Regions from separate parts of the Streptomyces sp. NPDC043854 genome, predicted to be linked through region 1. Evidence: riboswitches for the same ligand, from Rfam matches in the RefSeq annotation. Region 1 holds a riboswitch; the other holds the start of a gene.
What was found. Region 1 has a riboswitch for ZMP and ZTP ahead of AC068A_RS16115 (serine hydroxymethyltransferase). Riboswitches for the same ligand answer to the same signal wherever they lie in the genome.
Positions count from the first base shown of each region.

Region 2: another riboswitch for ZMP and ZTP. It lies ahead of AC068A_RS21775 (bifunctional 5,10-methylenetetrahydrofolate dehydrogenase/5,10-methenyltetrahydrofolate cyclohydrolase); the one in region 1 lies ahead of AC068A_RS16115 (serine hydroxymethyltransferase).

Region 1 is NZ_JBWKDK010000015.1:99,230-103,434, forward strand. Features, by position in the region: gene trpS (tryptophan--tRNA ligase) at 1-746, opposite strand, end outside; gene AC068A_RS16115 (serine hydroxymethyltransferase) at 1,044-2,312, opposite strand; ZMP/ZTP riboswitch at 2,348-2,438, opposite strand; gene rocD (ornithine--oxo-acid transaminase) at 2,573-3,781, shown strand; gene AC068A_RS16125 (glutathionylspermidine synthase family protein) at 3,859-4,205, opposite strand, start outside.
Region 2 is NZ_JBWKDK010000023.1:117,367-121,571, reverse strand. Features, by position in the region: gene AC068A_RS21785 (MAB_1171c family putative transporter) at 1-271, shown strand, start outside; gene AC068A_RS21780 (NADH:flavin oxidoreductase/NADH oxidase family protein) at 297-1,556, opposite strand; gene AC068A_RS21775 (bifunctional 5,10-methylenetetrahydrofolate dehydrogenase/5,10-methenyltetrahydrofolate cyclohydrolase) at 1,753-2,649, opposite strand; ZMP/ZTP riboswitch at 2,713-2,798, opposite strand; gene AC068A_RS21770 (RNA polymerase sigma factor) at 3,080-4,205, shown strand, end outside.

The sequences.
Region 1 (4,205 bases):
AGCAGGTTGCTGACACCGGGCTTCTTCTCGGTGTCGAAGCGGATCTCGGTCTCGGTGTCGGTGACCGCGCTCTTGATCTTCTTCTCGGTGGCCTTGGGCTCGTCGAGGAGGTTGATCAGGCCCTTGGGGGAGGACGCGGACTTCGACATCTTGATCGTCGGGTCCTGGAGGTCGTAGATCTTCGCGACCTCCTTGACGATGTGCGCCGCGGGGAGGGTGAACGTCTGCCCGAAGCGCTGGTTGAAGCGCTCGGCCAGGTCGCGGGTCAGCTCGATGTGCTGGCGCTGGTCCTCGCCGACGGGGACGGCGTTCGCCTGGTACAGCAGGATGTCGGCGACCTGGAGGATCGGGTACGTGAACAGGCCGACGCTGGCGGCGTTGGCACCGCCCTTGGCGGACTTGTCCTTGAACTGGGTCATCCGGCCGGCCTCGCCGAAGCCGGTGATGCAGTTCATGACCCAGGCGAGCTGCGCGTGCTCGGGGACGTGGCTCTGGATGAAGAGGGTGCAGCGCTCGGGGTCGAGGCCGGCGGCGAGCAGCTGCGCGGCGGAGAGCCGGGTGTTCGCGCGGAGGTCCTTCGGGTCCTGCGGCATGGTGATCGCGTGCAGGTCGACGACCATGTAGAACGCGTCGTGCGTCTCCTGGAGGGCGACGTACTGGCGGATCGCTCCGAGGTAGTTCCCGAGGTGGAACGAACCGGAGGTGGGCTGGATGCCGGAGAGCGCGCGAGGACGATCAGAAGCCATGGCTTCATTCTCTCAGGTGTGCGGGCCGGCTCGGGCCGTTTACCGGCCGGAAGCCGCCCGTCCCCGCGGGGGGTGCGACACGGGTCACAGCCCCGCGGCCCTGCCCGGACCGGCCCCCGTCCGCGTACCGGACAGTAGCGGGGCGGCCGGATCCCACCCCGGCCGAGCGACCGCTTTCGGCCGCAGGCCAGGGCACGCCCGCCCCGGCCCCGCCGGCGCTTCCCTGCGGGCCGGCTTCCCGGGGGCTCCGCCCCCGGACCCCCGCGCCTCAAACGCCGGCGGGGCTGGATGTGCGGGTCAGGACAGCGGGAGGCCGGGGGCCGGGTGGGCGGCCATGAGGTCGGCGACCTCGGCCCGGATCGCGGCCAGGGCCTGCTCGTCGCCGCCCGCGGCGGCGGCCACGGCCCGCGCGATCCAGTCCGCGACCTGCGGCATGTGCTCGGCGGTCAGACCGCGCGAGGTCAGCGACGGCGTGCCGATGCGGATCCCCGACGGGTCGAAGGGCTTGCGCGGGTCGAAGGGGACCGTGTTGTAGTTCACGACGATGCCCGCCCGGTCCAGGGCCTTCGCCGCGGTCTTGCCCGGGACGTCCTTGCGGGTCAGGTCGATCAGGATCAGGTGGTTGTCGGTACCGCCCGACACCAGGTCGAAGCCGCGCTCCAGCAGGGCCTCGGCCAGCGCCTTCGCGTTGGCCACCACCGCGTGCGCGTACGCCGTGAACGAGGGCTGCGCCGCCTCGTGCAGGGCGACCGCGATGCCGGCCGTCGTCTGGTTGTGCGGGCCGCCCTGGAGGCCGGGGAAGACCGCCTTGTCGATGGCCTTGGCGTGCTCCTCCCGGCACATCAGCATCGCGCCGCGCGGGCCGCGCAGGGTCTTGTGCGTGGTCGTGGAGATGACGTCGACGTGGCCGGCCGGGGAGGGGTGGGCCCCGCCCGCGATCAGGCCCGCGATGTGGGCGATGTCGGCGACCAGGACCGAGCCCGCCTCCTTGGCGATGGAGGCGAAGGCCTCGAAGTCGATCGTGCGGGGCAGCGCGGTGCCGCCACAGAAGATGATCTTCGGGCGCTCGGCCAGCGCGAGGTCGCGCACGGCGTCGTAGTCGATCAGCCCGGTGTCCGCGGAGACCCCGTACTGCACGCCGCGGAACCAGGTGCCCGTCGCCGAGACCCCCCAGCCGTGCGTCAGGTGGCCGCCCATCGGCAGGGCCATGCCCATCACCGTGTCGCCGGGCTGCGCGAAGGCCAGGTACACGGCCAGGTTCGCGGGCGAGCCGGAGTACGGCTGGACGTTGGCGTGGTCGACGCCGAACAGGCCCTTCGCCCGCTCGACGGCCAGGGCCTCGATCCGGTCGATGTTCTGCTGGCCCTCGTAGTAGCGGCGGCCCGGGTAGCCCTCGCTGTACTTGTTCTGGAGGACGGTGCCGGAGGCTTCGAGCACGGCGGCCGACACGTAGTTCTCGCTGGGGATCAGACGGAGCGTCTGCGCCTGGAGCTGTTCCTCGGCGGCGACGAAGGACGCCAGTTCGGGGTCGGTCGAGGTCAGGGCGGGATGGCGGGGCGCGGTCACGGCGGCTCCTCCGGGGTCGATGTCGGTTCTCGTCCCCGCGAGGCCCAGGCGAGCGGCCCTGTGTGCGGTCGTGCGCGCACGACTCCCCCGGAGTTCGTTCTCCGTGCGCCAGTCGCCGTGCGTACCGCCAACCTTAGCGGGCGCGCCACCGGAAAGGTTTCCGCGTCCGGTATACGAGCGACCTATAGCCGTATACAAGGTGACGGTGACACCACCCTGTCACCCCACCCGGCCCGCCGACGACGACGATCGGAGACCCCGTGTCGACCACTGCTGATGCCATCGCCACCGCCGAGGCGCACAGCGCGCACAACTACCACCCGCTGCCCGTCGTCGTGGCGACCGCGGAGGGCGCGTGGATGACCGATGTCGAGGGCCGCCGCTACCTCGACATGCTCGCGGGCTACTCGGCGCTCAACTTCGGCCACTGCAACCGCCGTCTGATCGACGCGGCGCGGGCGCAGCTGGAGCGGGTCACGCTGACCTCGCGGGCCTTCCACCACGACCGGTTCGCCGATTTCTGCACCGCCGTCACCGAGCTGTGCGGCAAGGACATGGTGCTGCCGATGAACACCGGGGCCGAGGCCGTGGAGACGGCGGTGAAGACCGCCCGCAAGTGGGGGTACGAGGTCAAGGGCGTACCGGACGGCCACGCCAAGATCGTGGTCGCGTCCGACAACTTCCACGGCCGTACGACGACCATCGTGAGCTTCTCCACCGACCACGAGGCCCGCGACCACTTCGGGCCGTACACCCCGGGGTTCGAGATCGTCCCGTACGGGGACCTCACCGCCCTCGCCCACGCCGTCACCTCGAACACGGTGGCCGTGCTGCTGGAGCCGATCCAGGGCGAGGCCGGGGTGCTGGTGCCGCCGCCCGGCTACCTCCAGGGCGTACGGGAGCTCACGCGCGAGCGGAACGTCCTGTTCATGGCCGACGAAATCCAGTCGGGGCTGGGCCGCACGGGCCGGACCTTCGCCTGCGAGCACGAGGACGTCGTGCCGGACGTCTACATCCTCGGCAAGGCGCTGGGCGGCGGCGTGGTGCCGGTCTCGGCCGTCGTCGCCGACCGGGACGTGCTCGGCGTCTTCAAGCCCGGCGAGCACGGCTCCACCTTCGGCGGGAACCCGCTGGCCTGCGCGGTCGCCCTGGAGGTCGTCGCGATGCTCCGGACGGGCGAGTACCAGCAGCGCGCCGCCGAACTCGGCGACCACCTGCACCGGGAGCTGAACCTGCTGGTCGGCGGGGGCGCGGTGACCGCCGTACGCGGCCGCGGGCTGTGGGCCGGCGTGGACATCGAGCCCGGCCACGGAACGGGCCGGGAGGTCTCGCAGCGCCTGATGGAGCGGGGCGTCCTGGTCAAGGACACCCACGGCGCCACGATCCGCATCGCCCCGCCCCTGGTGATCGGCAAGGAGGACCTGGACTGGGGGCTGGACCAGCTCCGCGCGGTCCTCGCCACCACCTGACACACCGCCGGCCGACACACCGTCGGCCGAGCCGACAGACCGCCCCGGCGGGCCGGTGACGGCCCGCCGGCCACCGGCTAAAGGATGACGTGCGGGAGGAAGCGGGCGTATTCGTCCGTGACGGGGCCCGCGGACTCGCGGATGCCGAGGCCCGCGGCCTCCTCCTCGACGACCCAGGCGCCGAGCACGACCCGGTTGCCGTCGAAGTCGGGCAGTGGGGCCAGCGCCTGGTAGACGTACCGCTCGCCCTCGGCCGGGGTGAACGGCTCGCCGCCGGGGGCGTGCAGGCTGACGCCGGCGCCCTCGCGGCCCAGCAGCGGCTTCGCGGCGAAGCCGGTGGTGTCGGCCAGTTCGCGGGGGCCGTCGAGGTAGGCGGGCAGCAGGTTGGGGTGCTCGGGGAAGAGCTCCCACAGGATCGCCAGCA
Region 2 (4,205 bases), on a different contig from region 1:
GTGCGCCGCGTACGAGGCCGCGCGCGCCCGGGGCATGGACGGGCAGCGGGCCTCGCTGGTCGCGGACGCGGCCATGCTCGCCGCCGCCGTGCGGCGCCGGGAGGCCGCCGAGCTGGCGGGCTGTGTCGGGGAGCACCGGGAGGGCGCCGACCAGGGGCCGTCCGACCCGTACCGGCTGGACTCGACGCCGCTGGCGGCGCTGGCCCGGGAGTTCAGCTCGTCGCCGATCGTGGCGGCCGTACGCAGCGGCCGCGACGGCCACGGGGCCTGAGTCGGGCGGCCACGCGGTCAGGCGGTCAGGCGGCGAGGGCCTCCTCGGGCCCGGGCTCGGGGTTGAGGGCGAGCCACGCCCCGTAGGTGCGGACCCGGCGCCAGTGTTTGAGCTGGTCGAGGGCGAACGCCGCCCGGGCCGAGGCCTGCGGCCGCGGTTCCAGGCCCCGGGCCAGCCGGTGCAGTTGGAAGCGCACGAAGGCCAGCAGCCCGGCTCCGGCCAGGTCCCGGTCCTTCCACGCCGGCCGTTCCACGGTGACGCGCACGTCCTCGCCCGCGCGCCAGCGGGCCGGCAGGTCGGGGCGGAACGCCAGGGCGGAGGCGAGGCCGACGACGGCGAAGCCGCTGTCCAGGACCCGGCCCGCGGTCTGGCTGCGGGCTATCCCGCCGGTCAGCATCAGCGGCATGGTGGCGGCCTCGACGAACTGTTCGGCGAAGGCGAGGAAGTACGCCTCGCGCTCCAGCGTCCGCAGGTCGGCCGTGCGGCCCAGGGTGGCGGGGCTCTCGACGCTGCCCCCGGACAGTTCGACCAGGTCGACGCCGAGCCCGCCGAGGACGTCGAGGACCCGGGCGGCGTCCTCGGTGTCGAAGCCGCCGCGCTGGAAGTCGGCGGTGTTCAGCTTGACGGCGACCGCGAAGTCGTCCCCCACCTCGGCGCGGACGGCCCGGACGACCTCGGTGAGCAGCCGGACCCGGTTGGGGAGGCTGCCGCCCCAGCCGTCGGTGCGCCGGTTGACCAGCGGGGAGAGGAACTGGCTGAGGAGGTAGCCGTGGGCGGCGTGGATCTGGACGCCGTGGAAGCCGGCCTCCCGCGCCCGTCCGGCGGTGACCGCGAAGCGGGCGACGGTGGCCCGGATGTCGGCCTCGGTCATCGCGGTGGGGCGGGCGAAGCGCTTGGTGTGCTTGCCGAGGCTCACCCCGACCTCGGACGGCGCCCAGGCGGTGCCGGGCATTTCCGCGCCCACCTGCCGGCCGGGGTGGTTGATCTGCATCCAGACCTGGCCGCCGCCCGATGCGGCGGCCCGGGCCCAGCGGCGGAAGGGGCCGAGCGGGGCGTGCGCGTCGAGGATGACCGTCCCGGGGGCGGTCAGGGCCCGGCGGTCCACCATGACGTTCCCGGTGATCAGCAGTCCGGCGCCGCCCTGCGCCCACCGGCGGTAGAGGCGCTCGATGCGCTCGCCGGGCAGCTGGCCGGGCCCGGCGAGGCTCTCCTCCATCGCCGCCTTGGCCAGGCGGTTCGGCAGCCGGCCGCCATGGGGCAGGTCGAGTGGCGTGAAGAGGTCCATCTGCGCTCCCCCCGGACCGCGTGTGGCACGTGTCATCCGTATCCGGCCGACAAGATACCGCCACGTGTCCGAGAAGCGGCAGCCCCCTGCCGGCCGTGCCGCCCGGGGGCTGACGGGAGATGCGCGGCGCCCCGGACGCCCCGGGCGGGGCGGTCCGGGGCGTCCGGGGTGCCCGGGGCGTTCGCCGGGGTGCCGGTCAGAGCTCCGCGAGGGAGAGGCCGGCCTGCGCGGCGGCCGCCTGCACGGTCTGCTCCAGCAGCACGGCGATGGTCATCGGGCCGACGCCGCCGGGGACCGGGGTGATCAGCGAGGCGCGGGCGGCGGCGGACTCGAAGTGGACGTCGCCGACGTTGCCCTCGTTGTAGCCGGCGTCCAGCACCACGGCACCCGGCTTGATGTCCTCGCCGCGGATGAACTCGGCCTTGCCGACGGCGGCGACCAGGACATCGGCCTGGCGGACGATCGAGGACAGGTCCCGGGTGCGGGAGTGGCAGTAGGTGACGGTGGCGTTCTGCTCGAGCAGCAGCATGCCGGCGGGCTTGCCGAGGATGGCGCTGCGGCCGACGACCACGGCGTGCTTGCCGGTGAGGTCCACGTCGTACGCGGCGAGCAGGCGCATGATGCCGCCCGGGGTGCAGGAGACGAAGCCCGGCAGGCCGAAGCCCATGGCGGCGAAGGAGTGCATGGTGACGCCGTCGACGTCCTTGCCCGGGGCGATGGCCTCGAAGGCGGCGCGCTCGTCGATGTGGTGCGGGACGGGGTGCTGGAGCAGGATGCCGCTGATCGCCGGGTCCTCGGAGAGGGCCGTGATGGTGGCGACGAGCTCCTCGGTGGTGGTCTCGGCGGGCAGCGCCACGTGGCGGGAGGTGATCCCGGCCTTGGCGCAGCGGTTCTGCTTCATGCGGACGTAGGTGACGGAGGCCGGGTCCTCGCCGACGAGGACGGTCGCGAGGCAGGGCGCGGTGCCGGTGCGCTCGGTGAGCCTGGCCGCGTGCGCGGCGGTCTGCTCGGTGATGCGGCGGGCGAGGGCGGTGCCGTCCATGAGGCGGGCGGTGCCGGAGGGGGCGGTCTCGGCGGTCTGGGCGGTCGTCATAGGGGTCTCCTGGGCGTCGCTGCGGATCGCGGTTCGCCCAGGCGCGCGGCAGTCGGCGTACACGCGGTACGCCGGACGCACGACGGGTGTACGTACGCCGGGCCGCTCCCCGGTGGTGATCCACCCGAACGCCAGTCACGGCCCGCGCCCACTGTAGTCGACGGCGCCGGGCGGGAGGTTCCTCCGCGGTACATACCACCTGATTCCCCATCGAAGCGCGCAAACCGGACCGAGCGGTGGTGCCGGAGCCGGGAAGGCGCGGGCGCGCGGACGGATTTCCGGCCGATCGGTTGCGTGTCCACAGCGTGGCGCAGGTCACTCAATTCAGCGCGTAACGAATCGACTCGGGCATGCGATGAACCGACAGGTTGTCCTCGCGCGGCCCGGAATACAGACCCCCCTCGGGCCTGTTTCCCGAGTCCGCGCGATGATGACCCGCTCACCCTTATCTGTTCGCAACGAGAGGCTTCTTGTGTCGCTCAGCCCGTCCCGTACGTTCCCTCCGGAGATCGCCGATTCCGAGGCCCTGGTCGCGCTCGTCGAGCGCGGCCGCGAGCAGGGTCACATCAACGGTGACGACGTGCGCCAGGCCTTCGAGGCCGGCCGCATCCCGGTGGACCAGTGGAAGCGGGTCCTGCGCAGCCTGAACCAGGTCCTGGACGAGGAGGGTGTCGCCCTCCACGTCAGCGCGGCCCCCGCCACCAAGGCTGCCGCCAAGAAGCCCCGCAAGGCTGCCGCCGCCCCGGCCCGCACCGTGACCAAGAAGGTCGCCGCGCCGCGCCCGATCGGCGGGCGCAGCAAGGCCGCGACCGCCGCTGCCGCCGCCGCCGCTGCGGCACAGGCCGCGGCCCCGGCCGCTGCCGCCACCGCCACCGCTGCCTCCGCGGCGGCGATATCCGCCACGCCGGCCGCCGAGCCGCAGGCCGCGGCGGCGGAGGCCGCCGCCGAGCCGAAGAAGCGGACGGTCAAGAAGGCCGCGGCGAAGAAGACCACGGCGGCCAAGAAGACCACGGCGGCCAAGAAGACGGCCGGCAAGGACGTCGACGACACCGAGAACCCGTCCCTCGAGGGCGAGGACTGGGCGACCGAGGACCTCGTCGACGAGGTCGAGGAGGAGACCCCGGCCGGCCAGGGCTTCGTGCTGTCCGACGAGGACGAGGACGACGCCCCGGCCCAGACGGTCATGGTGGCCGGCGCCACCGCCGACCCGGTCAAGGACTACCTCAAGCTCATCGGCAAGGTGCCGCTGCTCAACGCCGAGCAGGAGGTCGAGCTCGCCAAGCGGATCGAGGCCGGCCTGTTCTCCGAGTACAAGCTCGAAGAGGAGGAGGACCTCAAGCCCGCGTACCGGCGCGAGCTGGAGATCCTGGTCGAGGACGGCCGCCGCGCCAAGAACCACCTGCTGGAGGCCAACCTCCGCCTCGTGGTCTCCCTGGCCAAGCGCTACACCGGCCGCGGCATGCTCTTCCTGGACCTGATCCAGGAGGGCAACGTCGGTCTGATCCGCGCCGTGGAGAAGTTCGACTACACCAAGGGCTTCAAGTTCTCCACGTACG